Rhizobium sp. SSA_523: one gene and its partner. The protein of the gene in region 1 binds, or shares a complex with, the protein of each later gene. Links are inferred from orthologs where the notes say so. Each region holds a gene or a part of one and is shown on either strand. Other genes may lie near its edges. The genes, in order: QTJ18_RS21545 and dapF.

Region 1 (9,738 bases):
CCGCGCTTCCGACAATCTTGCCCGCTTCGAGATCGCGATGCGCATCGGCAGCATCGTCCAGCCGATAGTGCCGATCGGGTTTGGAGAAAAGGCCGCGCTGCATGCGATCAAAGGCCGCCTCGACAGCCGGCCGGTAATCGTCCGCATTGGCGCTGAAGGCGACAATGCTCGGACGGGACACGGCATTGACGCGAAATGCGCTCATCGGCACCGGAGGGATGGGGCCGGCTATCTGCCCGATGCTCGCCGTCATGCCGAAGGGGCGGACGCTCGCCATTGTCTTCTGCAGCGTGTCGCCGCCAATGCCATCGACCGCCATATGCACACCCTGGCCATCCGTCAGCGGCAGGACCGCCGCGGCGAGATCGACATCACGGCCCACGATCACATGATCCGCCCCGTGTCTCTCGGCAAGCACTGCCTTTTCCGCGGAGCTGACGGTGGTGATCACCTTTGCCCCGAGATCCTTGGCCCAGCGGATGAGCAGGGAGCCGAGGCCGCCGGCCCCGGAATGAACCAGCACGGTCATGCCTTTGCCGAGCGGATAGACCTTGCTGAAAAGCATATGCGCCGTCATGCCGCGCAACAGGCTGCTGCCGACGACCTCCGGTGCGAGGCCTGGAGGAATGGCGACAGCACGCCAGGCCGGCAAAAGCCGCTGATCCCGATATGCCCCCACCGCACCGGCATAGGCAACAGCCTGTCCGGGTGTCAGTTGATCAACGCCTTCGCCCACAGCCTCGACGATGCCGGCACCCTCTACACCCGGCACGCCGGGCAGCGGCAGCGGATAGAGGCCGGAGCGGTGATAGACATCGACAAAATTCAGGCCGACCGCAGTCTGCCGGATCCGCACTTCACCCGGCCCCGGTTCGGGAAGCGCCGTTTCCACACGATGGAGCACATCGGCTGCACCCGGGGTCTCGAACTGTATCTGATAAGGCATTGGACACGATCTCCGGTTCCGGCCGCAGAAGCAATCCGCCGCCTGTCTGCGCTTGTGCTGAGAACGGAACGCCTAGCGCCTTGGGCGAAAAGCGGAACCCGGTTTTTCGCAGACCCGATGCGTCAAAGAAAGACTCCCTAACCGTTCTTGCGAACGTGCCCGGCGATCGGCCTTTGTCCTCCCGGAGAGTATAGCGAGGAATGGCGGATGCGAAAGGAGAACTGCGCCTCGCTTCTGTGTGAGCCGAATCGGGCGGTCAGTCTGGATTGCACGGCAAGGTGATGCCGTTCAGCCGGGCTGGCCGGACAGATGTGCAAATGCTGCGACCACTTTCTCATAGGCCGGCCGTTTGAACGGAACGATCAGCGACGGCAATTCCGCCATGGGTTTCCAATCCCAGGCATCGAATTCCTGATGCTGACCGGCGGGCGGATCTTCGATATTGATCTCCGACTCGTCGCCTTCGAAGCGGAAGGCAAACCACCGCTGCGTCTGACCGCGATATTTCCCCTTCAAGCCGATGCCGATCAGATGTTCGGGAAGATCGTAATTGATCCAATCCTCTGCCTCCGCCAGGAAGGACACGCTGCGCATGCCGGTTTCCTCGAACAGTTCGCGATAGGCCGCCTCGCGCGGATCCTCTCCCTTGTCGATGCCCCCCTGCGGCATCTGCCACAATTGCGGCGAGCCGTCCGACTCGCTGTTTCCTTCCGAGAGACGCCGCCCGACCCAGACAAGCCCCTTGTGGTTCAGCACCATGATGCCGACGCAGGGCCGGTATGGCAGATCCGCGGCCTTGCCCTTCGAAGTCTTGTTCATGACGCTTGCGCTTATTGTTCGGCGGGTTGGGAGACCAGAGCGGAGACGCCGACGAGCTCGATCCCGCGTCGGTCGGCCTCTTCCACCCACGCCGCAACCGCATCGATCGTCTCGTCGAATGCGGAACCGATCCCGATCGCGCTGCCCTTTCGTTGGGCGATTCGCTCCAGGTCGTCCAGCTTTTTCAGAATGGCCGTACGCTCGAGCTGGCCGTCTATCGTCATGTCGGCAAAACCGATCGGGGCATTCAAGGCCTTGCCGATCGTGCCGGTCAGCGACTGTGCCGATGACCCGTCATCGAGAAACAGCAGGCCGCGATCGGCGACATCGCGCATCACCGGCTCGAGCGCATCGGCATTGGCGAGATAGCGGCCACCCAGATAGGTGACGATGCCGGTGTAATTGGTGATCCGCGCCATCGCCTCATGCAGCTTCTTCAGGTTAGCCGCCTTGCCGCCCTCCAGCGTCAGGGTGAGCGGCCCCGGATCATTGGTCGGATAATCGAACGGCTCCATGGGGATCTGCATCAGGATCTCGTGGCCGTTGCGCCGCGCCTCCTGCATCCAGCGCTGCAGGCTGTTGCCGCTCGCTGCAAAGGCCAGTGTCACGGAAGGAGGCAGGTTTTGAATGGCGCGCTGGCTTCCTGTCTGGCTGAGCCCGAGGCCGCCAATGACCAGGGCAATGCGTGTGCCACGAGCACCGGACCACGGCCGCGCATACTGATCCATGGGCCGCAGACCATCGGGGCCGCGCACGGGCAGAGGACCATAGGCGGATTGGGCGATAAGCTGTTCGTTCGGCACCGCCGCCATGCGGGGATCCTGGCCGAGCCGGTTTGCATCGAGGATCAAGGGACCGTCGCCGTCCCGGGCGCGTGGGGAGAACTTGGTGACGACGCTGCCATCATCCAGCTGCGTCCGCTCGACATTGGCCCCGGCCTGAGAACCTGCTTGAGAACCTGCCTGGGAGCCTAGTTGCGCAGATGCCGGAGCGGCAACCTCCGGCGCTTCCACGACAGTTGCGGAGCCGGTTGTCGGATTTTGCGGACGGGTGATCACCGCGGAGCGATTGCCTTCGGCCTCGCCGGCCCGGATGACATACAAGGAAAGCCCGAGAACCGCGCTGCCTCCGAGACATGCCAGAAGCACAACAAGCGAAGGCCGGCGCGGTGGCCGGCTCTTCTTTCTATTCACCGGCCCGAGAGGCGCGCGAAGATCTGTCCCCAATGGATCGTCCGCTCTGTGATCGTGGGAAAGATCCCGCCCTGACAGGTCAGGGCGGGCATGCATCCACTTACTGCTTCACGCCGCTCGGAGCGGCAGCCGCTGCCTTTTCCGGCTGGGGCGGGAAAGACGGATCGCTCTTGCGGCCATTCAGAAGATCCAGCGCATAATTCAGCTGAACATCATCCTTGGCTTCCGGCGGAACATAGGCGCTGGAGCCCGAGCCTTCGTCCGTCTCGTTCTGCCCCTGGATATGGCCCGGCAGGCTCGATTCGCCTTCAGACCGAACCTTGCCCTGCAGCTCGGCCGGCAGAGGCTGCTCGACCTTGATGTCGGGCGTGATACCGGTGCCCTGGATCGACTTGCCCGAAGGCGTGTAATACAGCGCCGTCGTCAGACGCAGCGCGCCCGCCTCGCCCATCGGAATAATGGTCTGGACGGATCCCTTGCCGAAGGACCGGGTGCCGACAACCGTCGACCGCTTCAGATCCTGCAGGGCGCCCGCGACGATTTCCGAAGCCGAGGCCGAACCGCCATTGACGAGCACGATGACCGGCTTGCCATCCGTCAGATCGCCCGGACCCGCATTGAAACGTCTCGTTTCTTCGGGATTGCGGCCGCGGGTGGACACCACTTCGCCGCGCTCCAGGAAAGCATCGGAGACGTTGATGGCCTGATCCAGAAGCCCGCCCGGATTGAGGCGCAGATCGAGCACATAGCCCTTCAGCTTGTCGGCCGGCACGTCCGCCTTGATCTTCTTGATCGCTTTTTCCAGATCGTCATAGGTCTTTTCGGTGAAGGAGATCACGCGAAGATAGCCGACATCGCCCTGCTCGACGCGCGATTTTACCGCGCGGACCGCGATGATGTCGCGCACGACGGTGATGTCGATCGGCTTGTCCGCGCCCTTGCGCAGGATGGTCAGCTTGATCGGCGTGTTGACCGCGCCGCGCATCTTCTCGACCGCATCTTCCAGCTTCAGGCCACGCACCGCCTTGCCGTCGATTTCGGAGATGAAATCGCCTGCCAGAACGCCTGCCCGTGCAGCCGGCGTATCATCGATCGGGGTGATGACCTTGACCAGCTCGTTTTCCATGGTGACTTCGATGCCCAGTCCGCCGAACTCGCCCTTGGTCTGGGTCCGCATGTCGGCCGCGTCCTTGGCATTCATGTAGCTCGAATGCGGATCGAGGGAGGACAGCATGCCGTTGATGGCGTTCTCGATCAGCTTCTGCTCTTCCGGCGGGGTCACATATTGCGCGCGCACGCGCTCAAAAACGTCACCGAAGATCGACAGCTCGCGATAAGTCGACGAGCCGGCGGCCTGGGCAGGCACGCCCGCCGAATAGACGACGCTCATGGCGGTCGCCCCGAGCAGCGCCCCAACGATGACAAGAGATGCCCTACGAATCATTTCGTGCCCTTCCAGTTTCCTTCAACGACCACCACGGCTTCGAATCGACCGCGGCGCCGTCCTTTCTGAATTCAATGTAAAGCGTCGGGCGATCGGTTTCCAGCGCCAAGGCCGTCGCACTGGCCACTCTTTTCTCGCCCATGGCAGCGATCGGTTCGCCCGAGAAAACGAACTTCCCCTGCCTGACATTCACCTTGTCCATGCCGGTCAGCACGACATGATAGCCATCGCCGACGTTCAGGATCACCATCTGGCCATAGCTGCGGAACGCGCCGGCAAAAACCACCAGGCCGTCCGCCGGCGCCGTCACGACAGCTTCGGCACTCGTCGCAAGCGTAAGGCCGCGCGCCGGATGCCCTGTACCGTCAGGATCGCCCCAGGCCCGCAGCACATCACCAGCGGCCGGATAGGCGAGCTTGCCCGTCAAACTCGAAAACGCGTATGCAGGCGCAATACGGTTTTTGTCGGGCACTCCGCTCTGCGCCAGTTCCTGCGCCTTCTCCCGCTCTTCCGCCGTTAATTGCTTGCGGCGCTCCTCTTCCTGCCGGGCACGTTGCATGGCCTCGCGAACGGATGCAATTTCACTTTCGAGTGAGCGGATCAGATTTTCGAGATCGGTCGATCGGCTGGCCAGCTGTTGCGCACGCTCGCGCTCGGCCTGCAGCTGCGCCGCGCCGGTGGCGGATTGGCGCCCATTCTCCGCCAGGAGAAGATCCATGCGCCGCTCTTCTTCCAGATTGGCCGAGATCGCAGCGGCGGCCTTCTGCCGCTCTGCGCTCGCATCCTGCTGCAAGGTGGCGAGAGCGTTCAGATCGCCCACCAGCCGTTCGGCCTGGACGCGCATGCCGGGCACCACGGCGCCGAGAAGAATGGCGCTGCGCACCGAAGCCAGGGCATCTTCCGGACTGACCAGCAGGGCCGGCGGCGGATTGCGTCCCATGCGCTGCAAGGCCGCCAGGACTTCTGAGAGAACCCCTCGCCGCTCATGCAGCGACGCGCGGATCTGCTCCTCCTTCATCCTCAGCTCTGCCAACCGGTCTCCGCTGGTCTGAATCTGTTCTTCCAGCGTTTTGCGCCGCGCCGCGCTGTCGATCAGAGCCTGGCGAAGGTTGGCGCTGCTCTTGTCGAGATCGGCAATCGATTGCTCGATCGATGTCGCCGTTTCGCTGGAGAGGCTGAGCGTTTTCGACAATTGCTCCAGTTCGTTGCGCGTCTCATCGCGTTTTCTCTGCAGCGCTTCGACGGGATCCGCGGCGGGCGTTTGCGCCGTCTCCGGAGCCGGGGGAAGGGTACCTGTCACCTGGGCCTTCGGCACGCCGAAGGGAACTGCGCTCATCAGCACAGCCGTCAGCAATGGCCGCCAGTCAACCCTTTGCCTGCTTGTCTTGCGCATTTCGCCCTTGCAACCCGTTTGAGCCGCAGACCCTAAGCTGATTTGCCGGCGAAGACCAGAAACAACACGGCGGCCCGCCGGAGCCCGCCCTTTTCAGGCACGGTGATAAGGATGGCCGGAGAGAATGGTCACGGCGCGGTACAGCTGTTCGGCAATCAGGATGCGCACCAGCTGGTGCGGCCAGGTCATCGAGCCGAGATTGATGACGGCGTCGGCCCGCTCATAGAGCAGGGGATCGAGTCCATCGGCGCCGCCGATCGCGATCATCATCTCGCGTTTGCCCTGATCGCGGAACTTGCCGATGAGATTGGCAAAGGCCGGGCTGTCGAGCGCCTTGCCTCGCTCGTCGAGCAGGATCAGCACGGACCCTTCCGGCAGGCTCTTGTCGAGAAGGCCCGCTTCCTCGCGTTTGCGCGTGTCCGCTGCCGAAGCGCGGCTTTCGTTCACTTCCGTCACACGCGAAAGCTCAAGGCTCACCGCAGGGCCGGCCTTGGCGAAGCGGTCGAGATAGCGTGACGCAAGTTCTTTCTCCGGTCCGGTTTTGAGCCGTCCCACGGCAAAAAGGCCAATCCGCATTTCTGCCACCGCATGTTTGTTGCCGCGAAAGGATAATCCGGCTGAGCGCCTCGCTCAGCCGTCCGATACGGCGTCTGGCACTGCGGCGTCAGATGCGCTGACGAACCGGCTAGTGCCGCGTTCCTTCCTCATCGGGAGCCGCCCACATCTTTTCGATGTTGTAGAACTCCCGGACTTCCGGCCGGAACACATGGATGATGATGTCACCGGTGTCAATCAGCACCCAGTCACCCGAATCGAGACCTTCGACTCGGGCGCTTCCCAGCCCCTCCGCCTTCAGGTCGGTGATCAGGTGATCGGAGATTGCCGACACATGCCGATTGGAGCGTCCTGAGACCACGACCATGTAGTCGCCCAGCGCGGACTTCCCAGCAATGTTGATGGTGACAATATCTTCAGCTTTGGAATCCTCGAGACTTGCGAGGACCACTTCGAGAGCGCGGGCGGCAGCATCTGCGCCACGTTCCAGGCTCTTCGGGACAACGCCTGGCGTTCTCCCTTTGGCGTGAACTGTTGTCAGAGTTGTTCCTTTCGTCACGAACAGAACAGGCACGATGCGAATCCAAACGTCGGGATCCACACCATGAAGGTGGCATCGAATGGCAGATGTTTCAAGGGCTCATCTTTTGGTCGCAGCCAGCCGGATCGCCGTCGAGCTCAGGCCCGACCGCGGGCCGTGGATGAAGGTCCAGGCGGGTGGCTGCCGGCGCCCGATCAACCGGGCCCGGTTCTCATCGACCCGCGCAAATGACAGCGCCCTTGCGGCCGGCGAAGAGAGGAAGGAAAGCGTCGCGCCGGGCCGATCCACCACTGCGATCGGCACGAGATCGGCAATCTCCCGCCATTTTTGCCAGCGGTGGAATGTCTTGAGACTGTCGGCGCCCATGATCCAGACAAAACCCACGCCTGGATTGCGCGCCACGACATGTGCAAGGGTATGGGCGGTGAAGGTGGTCGTCAGACGCTCCTCGAAGGCGGTCACCTTGATCCGCGGATCGCGGGCAAGAGAGCGGCTGAGCATTATCCGCTCCCGCAGCGGCAGGAGCGCCGAACGGCTCTTCAATGGATTGCCCGGCGTCACCATCCACCACAATTGGTCGAGGCCGAGCCGTTTCAGGGCAATTTCCGCCACCAGAAGATGGCCCGGATGCGGCGGGTTGAAAGAACCGCCGAACAGGCCGACCACCATGCCGCGCTCCACATGCGGCATAGCGAGATACGGTGTCAGTTCCCCCGCTGCCGACACGTATCAGGGCCGGATCTGGCCGGTGCCGTGCACGCGGTACTTGAAGGAGGTGAGCTGCTCTATGCCGACGGGGCCGCGGGCATGCATCTTGCCGGTGGAAATGCCGATCTCGCCGCCCATGCCGAACTCGCCGCCATCTGCAAATTGCGTGGATGCATTGTGCAGCAGGATGGCTGAATCGATCTCGTTGAAGAAACGCGCCACCACGTCCGGATCATTGGCAAGAACCGCCTCCGTATGATGGGAGGAATAGGCATTGATGTGGTCGATCGCCCCGCCAATGCCGTCGACGAGCCCCACCGCAATAATGGCCTCGAGATATTCGGTGCGCCAATCCTCTTCGGTCGCAGCCTTCGATCCGGCAAATTGCGCCTGAACCTCGGCGGAAGCGCGGATTTCGCAGCCCCGTTCGGCGAGGGCATCGAGGATCGGCTTCAGGTGCGTCGCCGCCGCCTTCCGGTCGATCAGCAGGGTCTCGGCGGCACCGCAGATCCCGGTGCGGCGCATCTTGGCATTGACGACCACATTGACGGCCATATCGATATCCGCGGAGGCATCGACATAGATGTGGCAGAGGCCCTCGAGATGGGCGAAGACCGGCACGCGCGCATCCGCCTGGACCCGCGCCACCAGGCTTTTGCCGCCACGCGGGACGATGACGTCAATCGTGCCGTTCAAACCGGAGAGCATGGCACCGACGGCAGCGCGGTCTGCAATGGTGACGATCTGGATCGCATCGACCGGAAGCCCGGCCTCGGCGAGCCCCTTGACGAGGCATTGATGGATCGCCTTTGCGGAATGCAGCGAATCGGACCCGCCGCGAAGAATGACGGCATTGCCGGATTTGAGGCACAGCGCGCCGGCATCGGCGGTCACGTTGGGGCGGCTCTCGTAAATCACGCCGATCACACCAAGCGGCGTGCGCACCCGCTCGATCTTCAGCCCGTTGGGGCGCTCCCAGGCAGCGATCACATCGCCGACCGGATCGGGCAGGGCGGCGATGGCGCGAAGCCCCTCCGCCATATCCGCAATCCGGCTCTGCGTGAGCGTCAGGCGATCGATGAAGGAGGGCTGAAGGCCCTTGTCCGCCACCGCTGCCAGGTCGCGGGCATTGGCCGACAAAATATCGGATGTCGCCGCGACAATGGCATCGGCCCCGGCGATGAGAGCCGCGTTCTTGGCTTGTGTCGATGCCGTCGCCAGCAGGCGCGCCGCAGCCTTGGCCTTGTCGCCGATCGTCTGCATCATCGCGTCAATGTCGGCAGTCGCCAATTTATCCAGCATGAGCGGCAGTCTCCTCCACAGTCTCGTCCCTGTCCGTTGCAAGCAGGCCGGTAATCACCAGGTCGTCCCGATGCACCATGGCGGCGCGACCGGCATAGCCGAGGATCGATTCGATCTCGCCCGATTTGCGCCCGGCGATCGACCGTGCCTCCTCGGCATCATAGCCGGCCAGGCCACGGGCGATTTCCCGACCCTGGGTGCCGATGATCGCCACCGTATCACCCCGGCTGAACGGGCCGATGACAGCCCGCACGCCGGCCGGCAGGAGGCTCTTGCCAGAGGCAAGCGCCCGCTCGGCCCCGGCATCCACGGTCAGCGTGCCGGCGGGCTGCAACTGACCGGCGATCCAGGTCTTTCGCGCCGTCACAGGCGTGCCGGAGGGCGCGAACCAGGACGAGCGCGCCCCGTTGTCGATGGATTGCAGCGGATGGTCGCTTTTGCCCGAGGCGATGATCATGCCGCAGCCGGCACTGGTGGCGATCTTGCCGGCATCGATCTTGGTGCGCATGCCGCCACGCGAGAGTTCGGACGCGGCTCCGCCTGCCATGGCCTCGATCTCGGGTGTAATGGATGCGATGGTCTCCAGAAACTGCGCCTGGGGATCGAGATGCGGCGGTGCCGTATAGAGCCCATCAATATCGGAGAGCAGGACCAGGAGATCTGCGCCGGTCATGGTGGCGACCCGCGCGGCAAGGCGATCATTGTCGCCGTAGCGGATTTCGGTCGTGGCAACCGTGTCGTTTTCGTTGATGATCGGTACGGCGCCGAGCTTCAGCAGCTGATTGATCGTCGCCCGTCCGTTGAGATAGCGGCGGCGTTCTTCGGTATCGCCCAGCG
Region 2 (9,713 bases), 260 kb from region 1 along the record:
TTGTCATCCGGCCGGATCATGCTGGTAAACAGGCGCAGGAGGCTTATTCCGCGGCAGCCGCATCAGCGGCATCGGCAGCCTTCTGGGCGCGCTCGGCTGCACGCTCCTGGGCGCGCTTGCCGGGCTTTGCCTTGTTCGGGTTGCTGCGCGTCGCGCGCTCTGCGAGGCCGGCTTCCGCCATGAAGCGGAGAACGCGGTCGGTCGGCTGGGCGCCCTTGGCAATCCAATCCTTGACGGCTTCAGCGTCGAGAACCACGCGCTGCTCGCTGTCCTTGGCCAGCATCGGGTTCCACGAGCCGAGCGTTGCGATGAAACGGCCATCGCGCGGGGCGCGGGCATCGGCAACGACGATGTGGTAATACGGGCGCTTCTTGGAACCACCACGGGCGAGACGGATCTTCAGGGACATTTCAAACTCCTTCGTTTCTATTTTCAGGCCGTCGTCTGCGACGGTCCGGCTGTTGTGAGGCCGCTGTCAGGCGGTCTTTTCGGTGACGCCGCCATGTTCGGCGGCAATGGCTTCATGATGGCGGATGACTTCCTTGATGATGAAATTCAGGAATTTTTCCGCAAAATCCGGATCGAGCTGGGCATCCTGCGCAAGGCGACGGAGCCGTTCGATCTGGTATTCCTCGCGCGCCGGGTCAGCCGGCGGCAAATCGTATTTGGCTTTCAGGATGCCCACTTCCTTGGTGCAGCGAAACCGCTCCGCCAGCATATGAACCAGCGCCGCATCGATATTGTCGATGGACTGGCGATAGCTGCCGAGCTGCTGCTTGACGTTCGGATCGATCATCCTTGCCCCTCCCACTTCACTTCTTCTTCGGCATGCCGGGAAGTCCCGGAAGGCCACCGAGGCCTGGCAGCCTGCCAGCGCCCATCCCGCCCGGCAGACCCGGCATGGAGCCCGGCTTGAAGCCGGCGGCCTCGGCCTGCTTGGCGAGCGCCTCCAGTTGCTTGGGGTCCATGCGCGACAGATCCGGCATTCCGCCCATGCCCGGCATTCCGCCGCCCATTCCGCCACCCATTCCGGCACCCATGCCACCAAGGCCCATCTTGCCGGCCAGGCCGCCCATCATCTGCTTCATCATGCCGCCCTTACCCTTGCCGCCCATGGCCTTCATCATGTCGGCCATCTGGCGATGCATTTTCAGGAGCTTGTTGATTTCGGCAGCATCCGTGCCGGACCCGCTTGCGATACGCTTCTTGCGGGAATGCTTGAGAATATCCGGATTGGCGCGCTCGGCCCTCGTCATCGACTGGATGATGGCGATCTGGCGGGCGAACATCTTGTCGTTCAGGCCGGCCGCGGCCAGCTTGTCCTTCATGCCGCCCATGCCGGGCATCAGGCCCATAATGCCGCCCATGCCGCCCATCGACTGCATCTGGCGCAGCTGGTCGGCCAGGTCGTCCAGGTCGAACTTGCCCTTGGCCATTTTCTCGGCCATGGCGCGCGCCTTGTCGGCATCGATATTTTCCGCAGCCTTTTCGACCAGGGACACGATATCGCCCATACCGAGAATACGGTCTGCGATACGGCGCGGATGGAACTCTTCGAGCTCCGACATTTTTTCGCCGACGCCGATCAGCTTGATCGGCTTGCCGGTCACGGCGCGCATGGAGAGCGCGGCACCGCCGCGGCCGTCGCCATCCATACGGGTCAGGACGAGGCCGGTAATGCCGACCCGCTCATCGAAATTGCGGGCGAGGTTGACGGCGTCCTGGCCGGTCAGGCTGTCGGCGACCAGAAGGATCTCATGCGGCTTCGAGCGGGCCTTGATCTCGGCCATCTCGGCCATCAGCGGCTCGTCGATATGGGTGCGGCCGGCCGTATCAAGGATGACGACGTCATGGCCGCCGAGCCGTGCCGCCTGGACGGCGCGCGAGGCGATATCTGTCGGAGACTGGCCGGCAATGACCGGAAGGGTGTCGACGCCGGTCTGCTGGCCGAGCTGGCGCAGCTGTTCCTGGGCTGCCGGACGCCGCGTATCGAGCGAGGCCATCAGGACCTTTTTCTTGTCGCGGTCGGTCAGGCGCTTGGCAATCTTGCCGGTCGTGGTCGTCTTGCCGGAGCCCTGCAGGCCCACCATCATGATGACGACCGGCGCTGCGGCATGCAGGTCGATCGCGACGCCTTCGGCGCCGAGCATCTCCACCAGCTCGTCATGGACGATCTTGACGACCATCTGGCCGGGCTTGATCGACTTCAGGACCTCAGCGCCAACGGCCTTTTCACGGACGCGGTCGGTGAAATTGCGAACGACTTCGAGCGCCACGTCCGCTTCGAGAAGAGCACGGCGAACCTCGCGCAGGGCTGCCGAGACATCCGCCTCGGAAAGCGCGCCACGGCCGGTCAGTCCACTCAAGATGGAACCAAGGCGGTCCTGGAGGTTTTCGAACATGACTTCTTCCTTCTAGACGTTGACGGTCGTGGACCGGAACGTCGGGTCTTTTCCGTCGGAAAACAAGACGCAAAGCCAAAAAGCACCCGAGGGCGCAACGCGCTGTCGGATGTTGACCTCCGGGATCTGTTCGTAAACCTGTACGGTCCCGGTCGGTGGCTAAAGTCTCGTCAACTTTCAGCAGATCGCGGCGCTTAAACAGCAACTGGCCCGAAAAGTCAAGACGATCAGGGCTTTTTGCGGTCTTCCCGCTCAGGCTGGAAATATCCGCGTCTTCGAGGCGAGCGGCTGATCCGGTGCGCGCCGGCGGCGTAAGATCGCTTGAACCCTTCTCCATCGCTGCCTATAGATTTCTCATGAAACGTCGCCACTTCTTGAAATGGTCAGCAATCGGCAGTCTCGCCCTTCTCGGCGGCGGACTTGCGGCAGGGAGAGCCATGGCAGCCAATCGCTATTACAAGGGGCCCGCTTCAAGCCATTTCGACGGCACGCGCTTCTTCAATCCGGGCGGCGAGGAGCCGAAAGGCTTCATGAATCTCCTGCGCTGGCGCTTCAACGGCAAGAGCATTGCCTGGCCGGAGGCCTATCCCAGCCCCTTTCCGCCGGCGGTTCCGGAGCGCCGCGTTGCCGGTAACCGGCTGGTGGTGACCATGGTCGGCCATGCCTCCATGCTCATCCAGGTGGCGGGCCTGAACATCCTGACCGATCCGGTCTGGGCGGAACGCACGAGCCCCGTATCCTTCGCCGGTCCCAAGCGGGTGAATGAGCCCGGCATCCGGCTGGAGGATCTGCCGGCGATCGACATCGTCATCGTCACCCACAATCATTATGACCATCTCGACATCGCGACGCTTAAGACCCTGCATGAGATGCATCGCCCGCATTTCATCACGCCTCTCGGCAATGATGCGATCTTCGGCCCTGAGCTCGACGACCCGCGCATCACCGTCATGGACTGGGGCTCCAGCAGCTATGTCGGCAAGAATGTCAGCCTTCACTGCGAACCGTGCCACCACTGGTCGGCGCGCGGCCTGAACGACCGGCGCATGGCGCTCTGGGCCGCCTTCGTCATCGAAACCCACGCCGGCAAGATCTATCACATCGGCGATACGGGGTTCCATGAAGGGATCAACTATCGCGCCGCCGCGGAAAAGCATGGCGGCTTCCGTCTGGCAATCCTGCCGATTGGTGCCTATGAGCCCCGCTGGTTCATGAAGGCGCAGCACCAGAACCCGGAAGAGGCGGTGGCGGGCATGCAACTGGCCAAGGCCTCCTATGCCGCCGGCCATCACTGGGGCACCGTCAAGCTGACCGATGAGGGGATAGAGGAACCATTGGCCGCGCTCAACAATGCGCTGACGGCCGCCTCCCTGAAGGCGGAGCGCTTCCGCCCTCTGCGCCCAGGCGAAGTCTTCGAGGTTCCGGATGCCTGAAGCCCGCGCCTGACGCACGGACCTTGAAAGCAAGCATGGCATCGAAGCTGGCATGCGCCTGAGCTGCAGGGCAGATGGCTGGCGGTCCGGTATTTGGCAGCTGGCCGGGCGCCGGGGAGCCGTGGCGATCGGCGAGCGAGCCCCCTGTCTTCGACACGCGCTCAGATGCCTCGGGGTCGACAGACTGGAAATGGCCCCGGTTTTCCGCCATATAGGCGGGAAATGGCGGGCTATTCCGTAAATGAGGACGTGCACCATGGCGCAGATGGTCGAATTTGCAAAGATGAACGGGCTTGGCAACAAGATCCTCGTCGTTGACATGCGCGGCCGCACCGAGCGTGTGGCATCGCAGGCGGCCATCGCGCTTGCCGGAGATCCGGCCACGGCCTTTGACCAGATCATGGCGATCCACGATCCGAAGCTGGACGGAACCGATGCCTATATCGACATCGTCAATTGCGACGGCACGCGTGCTCAGGCCTGCGGCAATGGTACGCGCTGTGTCGTGCAGGCGCTGTCGGCCGAAACCGGACGCAAGGTCTTCACCTTCCAGACGCTTGCCGGCATTCTGAATGCCGAGGAGCACCAGGACGGAACGATCTCCGTCGATATGGGCCCGCCGGTCTTCGAGTGGGACAGGATCCCGCTTTCGGAGGAGTTCTACGATACAAGCCGGATCGAGCTGCAGATCGGGCCGATCGATAATCCGGTGCTGCACTCGCCCTCGGCCATGTCCATGGGCAATCCGCACGCCGTCTTCTGGGTCGATCGCGACCCCATGAGCTTCGAGCTGGAGCGGTTCGGGCCGCTTATCGAGAATCACCCGATGTTTCCGGAAAGGGCCAATATCACGCTGGCGCAGGTCGTGACGCCGACCGAGCTTGTGACGCGGACCTGGGAGCGGGGGGCCGGGCTGACGCTTGCCTGCGGTTCGGCCGCCTGCGCGGCGGGCGTTTCCGCGGCAAGGACCGGGCGCACCGGCCGCAACGTCGACATCATCGTGGCGTCCAGCCCGGGCCGCGGCAGACTCGCCATCGAGTGGCGGGCCGACGATCACGTCATCATGACGGGCCCCGCCGAATGGGAATGGTCGGGCAGGCTTGACCCCGCAACCGGCGAATTCGTGCGCGACGGCCAGGCCGAGGCGCTGGCGCAGTGAGTGGCGTCGACATCATCACCTTCGGCTGTCGCCTCAATACCTATGAATCCGAGGTGATGCGCATGGAGGCGGAAAAGGCCGGGCTCAACAATGCCGTCCTCGTCAATACCTGCGCGGTCACCGGCGAGGCGGTCCGCCAGGCGCGCCAGGCCATTCGCCGCGCGCGGCGCGACAATCCCCATGCGCGCATCATCGTGACCGGCTGCGCGGCCCAGACGGAGGCGGCCACCTTCAGCGCCATGCCGGAGGTCGATGCCGTTCTCGGCAATGAGGAGAAGCTGAAGGGCGCATCCTACCGCGCCTTGCCGGATTTCGGCGTTTCTGCGGAAGAAAAGCTGCGCGTCAACGACATTATGAGCGTCAAGGCGACGGCGCCGCAGATGGTCGACCATATTGACGGGCATGTGCGTGCCTTCATCCAGGTGCAGAACGGATGCGACCATCGCTGCACCTTCTGCATCATCCCTTATGGCCGTGGCAATTCCCGTTCGGTTCCCATGGGCGCCGTGGTCGAGCAGGCGCGGAAACTGGTGGAGGCCGGCTATTGCGAGATCGTGCTCACCGGCGTCGATGCCACCAGCTACGGCGCCGACCTGCCGGGGCAGCCGACGCTTGGCCTGCTGGCCAGGACCTTGCTGAAGCAGGTGCCGGACATTCGCCGGCTGCGTCTCTCCTCCATCGACAGTATCGAGGCCGACCGTCATCTCCTCGATCTCTTGGCCGACGAGCCGCGATTCATGCCGCATCTGCATCTCTCCCTGCAGCATGGCGACGACATGATCCTGAAGCGGATGAAACGGCGCCATTCCAGTGCCGATGCGCTGGCCTTTTCTGAAACAGTGCGCCGGCTGCGGCCCGACGTGACCTTCGGTGCCGATATGATCGCCGGCTTCCCGACGGAGACCGAGGACATGTTCGGCAATGCCCTGCGCCATGTCGAAGACTGCGGCATCGCCTTTCTCCATGTCTTTCCCTATAGCCCGCGACCGGGAACGCCGGCCGCGCGCATGCCGCAACTCGACCGGTCTTTGATCAAGGAACGGGCGGCGCGGCTTCGCGTTCAGGGAGAGGCCCTGCTTGCGGCCCATCTTGGCCGCATGGTCGGGACGCGGCAGACCATCCTTGTGGAACGCAATGGTTTTGCCCATACCGACAATTTCTCGCTGGTCGCGGCTCCGCATCTGTCGCCGCGGGATCTGGTGCCGGTGACCATCACGGGCCACAATGGCAAATATCTGACAATGCAGGTCGACGCTGCCGCCGCAGCGTGACGGAACGGATCATTCATGGCGCTGGGGTTCATCAAGAAGGTTTTCTCGTTCGGCAAGGATAAGCCGCAGGACGAGGATCACGCGGAGAAGGGGCTTTCGCCGGAGGACCGCGCGGCGCTCGCCGCCGAAACCGAACCGCATGCGCGGGACGAGGACCTGCCGGTGGCCGCTATCGATCCGGTGGCCGAGATCGAGATGGAAACGGCCGGGGGTCCGTCAGATGATGGCGCGGCGGATGACGAGCCTGCGCTTCTTGCGCCTGCCGACATGCCGGGTGAGCTGGGCATGGTTCCCTTGTCGCTCCTGCAGGCCGAGGCGGAAGAAGATGTCGCCGTCGAGGTGCTATCCCCCTCTGAGGGGGGTGACGCGTCCGCTGCGGTTTCCTCTTCCGCGACCGAAGCGGAAACACCACCGCTGACTGCCGAACCCGCCCTTCCCAAAGGCTTTGCCACCCGTCGCCAGGAAGAGCCGGTGGTGGAGGCCGTGGCCGCGCCGAAGCTCACCTGGTTCCAACGTCTGCGCCAGGGCCTGTCGCGAACCTCCTCGCAATTGACCGGCCAGATTTCGGCGCTCTTCACCAAGCGCAAGCTGGACGAGGCGACGCTTGAGGAATTGGAAGACCTGCTGATCCAGGCGGATCTGGGGGTCGAGACGGCCATGCGCATCACCGATAGCCTCTCGTCCGAACGCTATGGCAAGGATGTCACGGGCGAGGATGTCTCGCGCATCATGGCCTCGGAGATCACCAAGGTGCTTACTCCTGTAGCAAGGCCGCTGGAGCTCGATCTCTCGCACAAGCCGCATGTCATCCTGGTGGTCGGCGTCAACGGCACCGGCAAGACGACGACGATCGGCAAGCTGGCCGCCAAGCTGTCAGGCTCGGGGCTGAAGGTCATGCTGGCAGCCGGCGATACCTTCCGTGCTGCTGCCATCGAGCAATTGAAGATCTGGGCCGACCGCACCCAGTCCGAGTTCATCGGCACGAAGCTCGGTGCGGACGCGGCGGGACTTGCCTATGATGCGTTCGAGCAGGCGAGGGCAAAGCGCTGCGACGTGCTGATCATCGACACGGCGGGACGTCTGCAGAACAAGGCCGAACTGATGGCGGAGCTGGAAAAGATCGTCCGCGTGCTTGGCAAGCTCGATCCGGAGGCGCCGCACACGGTTCTCCAGACGCTCGATGCGACGACCGGCCAGAATGCCATGAACCAGGTGGAGATCTTCCGCAATGTCGCCGGTGTCGGCGGCCTGATCATGACCAAGCTGGACGGCACGGCGCGCGGCGGCATTCTCGTTGCCATCGCTGCCAAGCACAAGCTGCCGGTCTATTTCATCGGCGTCGGCGAAGGAATAGAGGATCTCGAGCCCTTCGAAGCCCGGGAATTCGCGCAGGCGATTGCCGGCGTGACGCATTGATGCCACAGAATGCGCGTTTGCATCGCCCCATCATCAGCCAAAGGTAAGTACCAAGACCATGCAGAGCCTTGAAAGCGATACGACGCCGACGCCGCAGGAGAAAGCCCATCCCGGCTTGAAATTTGCGCTGGAAATCGGCCCTTTGCTGGTGTTCTTCTTCGCCAATCTGCGCGGCGAATGGCTTTTGGAGCGGTTCCCGTCCCTGTCCGTTCTCGGCGGGCCGCTTTTGGTGGCGACCGGGCTCTTCATGTCGGCAACGGTTCTTTCGCTGATCGTGTCGAAACTGGTCTTCAAGCATCTGCCGATCATGCCCTTCGTGTCCGGCATCGTCGTGCTGGTCTTCGGCGGGTTGTCGATCTGGCTGCAGGACGAGATCTTCATCAAGATGAAGCCGACCATCGTCAACAGCCTCTTCGGCGTGGCGCTGCTCGGCGGTTTGTTCTTCGGCAAATCGCTGCTCGGTTACGTGTTCAATGCCGCCTTCCAGCTGACGGATGAAGGCTGGCGCAAGCTCACCCTCCGCTGGGGGATCTTCTTCCTGTTCCTGGCCGTTCTGAACGAGGTGGTCTGGCGCAATTTTTCCGATGATGTTTGGGTGAACTTCAAGGTCTGGGGCACGATGCCGATCACCATCATCTTCACGCTCGCGCAGATGCCGCTGATCATGAAACATTCGCTTGATCCGAAGACCGAGGATCGCAAGTGAGCGTTGCGGAGTCCCTGCGGTATCAAAGGCACGTCTCGTTCTGGTTTTGGGTCGCTCTCGCCATTCTGGTGGCGCAGATCCTGGTCGAATATGCGATGGGCCGGCTGTGGATCTGCGCCTGCGGCGAGATCAAACTCTTCGAACCGGGCGTGAACACGCCGGGGAATTCCCAGCATCTGGCGGATTGGTATACGCCCTCGCACATCATCCACGGCTTTCTCTTTTACGGACTGGCCTTCCTGGTGCTGCGCCGCGCCTCGTTTGCCAAGCGCCTGGCGCTCGCCACCTTCATCGAGGCTGTCTGGGAGGTTCTTGAAAACTCGCCGATCATCATCAACCGCTACCGTTCCGCCACCATGGCAATCGGTTACGAGGGCGACAGCATCCTGAACTCCGCCATGGACACCGTTTTCATGGCCGTCGGCTTCCTGTTTGCGGCGCGCGCGCCGGTCTGGCTGACGGTGCTGGTGGCAATCGTCTTCGAGGTCTTTACCGGCTGGCTGATCCGCGACAACCTCGCGCTCAACGTCCTGATGCTGGTCTGGCCGGTGGATGCGATCAAGGCCTGGCAGGCCGGTGTCTGACGGATCTCAGGATCCGGCCGCGCCAAGGGCCTTTTCGATGGCCGGCAGCAGATCCTCCGTCACGCTTCGCTCGTCGAAGGGGCCGACACGCTTGTAGAGGATCGTGCCGTCGGGGGCGACCAGATAGGTCTCCGGGATTCCGTAGACCCCCCAGTCGATCGCCGCCTTACCGTTGGGATCGACTCCGATGGCGGCATAGGGATTGCCCAATTCGCCGAGAAAGCGCAGGGCATTGTCATTGCGGTCCTTGTAGTTGATCCCGACGACGGTCAGCCTTTTGTCCCTGGCCAGTTCGGAGAGAAGCGGATGCTCCTGCCGGCAGGGGACGCACCAGGAGGCAAAGACATTCACAAGCGCAAGCTTGCCGCGAATGGCCTCATCCGTGAGCGGCGGCGTCTGCGAGCCGTGGAGCGCCGGCAGCGAGAGCGAGGGGGCCTGCTTGCCGATCAGCGCCGAGGGGATGGAGGAGATATCCAGCCCGTTCACATCCTGATCATACAGCATCTTGCCCGCAATCGCCGCAAAGAGAGCGAAGATCACCAGAGGTATGAGGGCAAGCGCCCTGAGGGAACGCCGCGGTGCCGGGCTGTCTGCATCAAGTTTCATGGCGCCGCTGTTTCACTTGGATCGGTTGCCGGAGAAGAGGGACGGCCAGGAGACGGCTGAGAGGCCGTGGCGGGTGCGGCCGAACGGCGGCGGAGACCGGCTGCTTCGAGTGCGGCCAGTTCACGGCGCCGCGCCC

Evidence for each region.
Region 2: the proteins of QTJ18_RS21545 (region 1) and dapF are in contact, whole or in part, in a solved structure (PDB 5YGU), measured with the Escherichia coli proteins. The link is inferred for Rhizobium sp. SSA_523 from one-to-one orthologs.

What each region holds. Positions count from the first base shown.
Region 1 is NZ_CP129382.1:2,793,102-2,802,839, forward strand. The notes cover bases 1-2,824. They hold QTJ18_RS21545 (RNA pyrophosphohydrolase), read right to left. Parts: upstream 1,766-2,824; coding sequence 1,235-1,765; downstream 1-1,234. Other genes in these bases: QTJ18_RS21540 (quinone oxidoreductase family protein), read right to left, coding at 1-946; QTJ18_RS21550 (divergent polysaccharide deacetylase family protein), read right to left, coding at 1,777-2,824. Outside these bases: more of QTJ18_RS21550, read right to left, coding at 2,825-2,991; QTJ18_RS21555 (S41 family peptidase), read right to left, coding at 3,059-4,402; QTJ18_RS21560 (murein hydrolase activator EnvC family protein), read right to left, coding at 4,392-5,738; 23S rRNA (pseudouridine(1915)-N(3))-methyltransferase RlmH, read right to left, coding at 5,889-6,371; rsfS (ribosome silencing factor), read right to left, coding at 6,481-6,924; QTJ18_RS21580 (glutamate-5-semialdehyde dehydrogenase), read right to left, coding at 7,621-8,901; proB (glutamate 5-kinase), read right to left, coding at 8,891-9,738. UniProt on the Escherichia coli protein: Master regulator of 5'-end-dependent mRNA decay.
Region 2 is NZ_CP129382.1:2,526,924-2,536,636, reverse strand. What follows is about bases 3,244-6,042. They hold dapF (diaminopimelate epimerase), read left to right. Parts: upstream 3,244-4,091; coding sequence 4,092-4,994; downstream 4,995-6,042. Other genes in these bases: mtaB (tRNA (N(6)-L-threonylcarbamoyladenosine(37)-C(2))-methylthiotransferase MtaB), read left to right, coding at 4,991-6,042; QTJ18_RS20420 (MBL fold metallo-hydrolase), read left to right, coding at 3,244-3,835. In the rest of the region: rpsP (30S ribosomal protein S16), read right to left, coding at 44-409; QTJ18_RS20430 (chorismate mutase), read right to left, coding at 476-796; ffh (signal recognition particle protein), read right to left, coding at 813-2,402; more of QTJ18_RS20420, read left to right, coding at 2,759-3,243; more of mtaB, read left to right, coding at 6,043-6,265; signal recognition particle-docking protein FtsY, read left to right, coding at 6,281-7,681; QTJ18_RS20400 (septation protein A), read left to right, coding at 7,740-8,387; QTJ18_RS20395 (DUF2585 domain-containing protein), read left to right, coding at 8,384-8,971; QTJ18_RS20390 (DsbE family thiol:disulfide interchange protein), read right to left, coding at 8,978-9,577. UniProt on the Escherichia coli protein: Involved in the succinylase branch of the L-lysine biosynthesis and in the biosynthesis of the pentapeptide incorporated in the peptidoglycan moiety. Catalyzes the stereoinversion of LL-2,6-diaminopimelate (L,L-DAP) to meso-diaminopimelate (meso-DAP).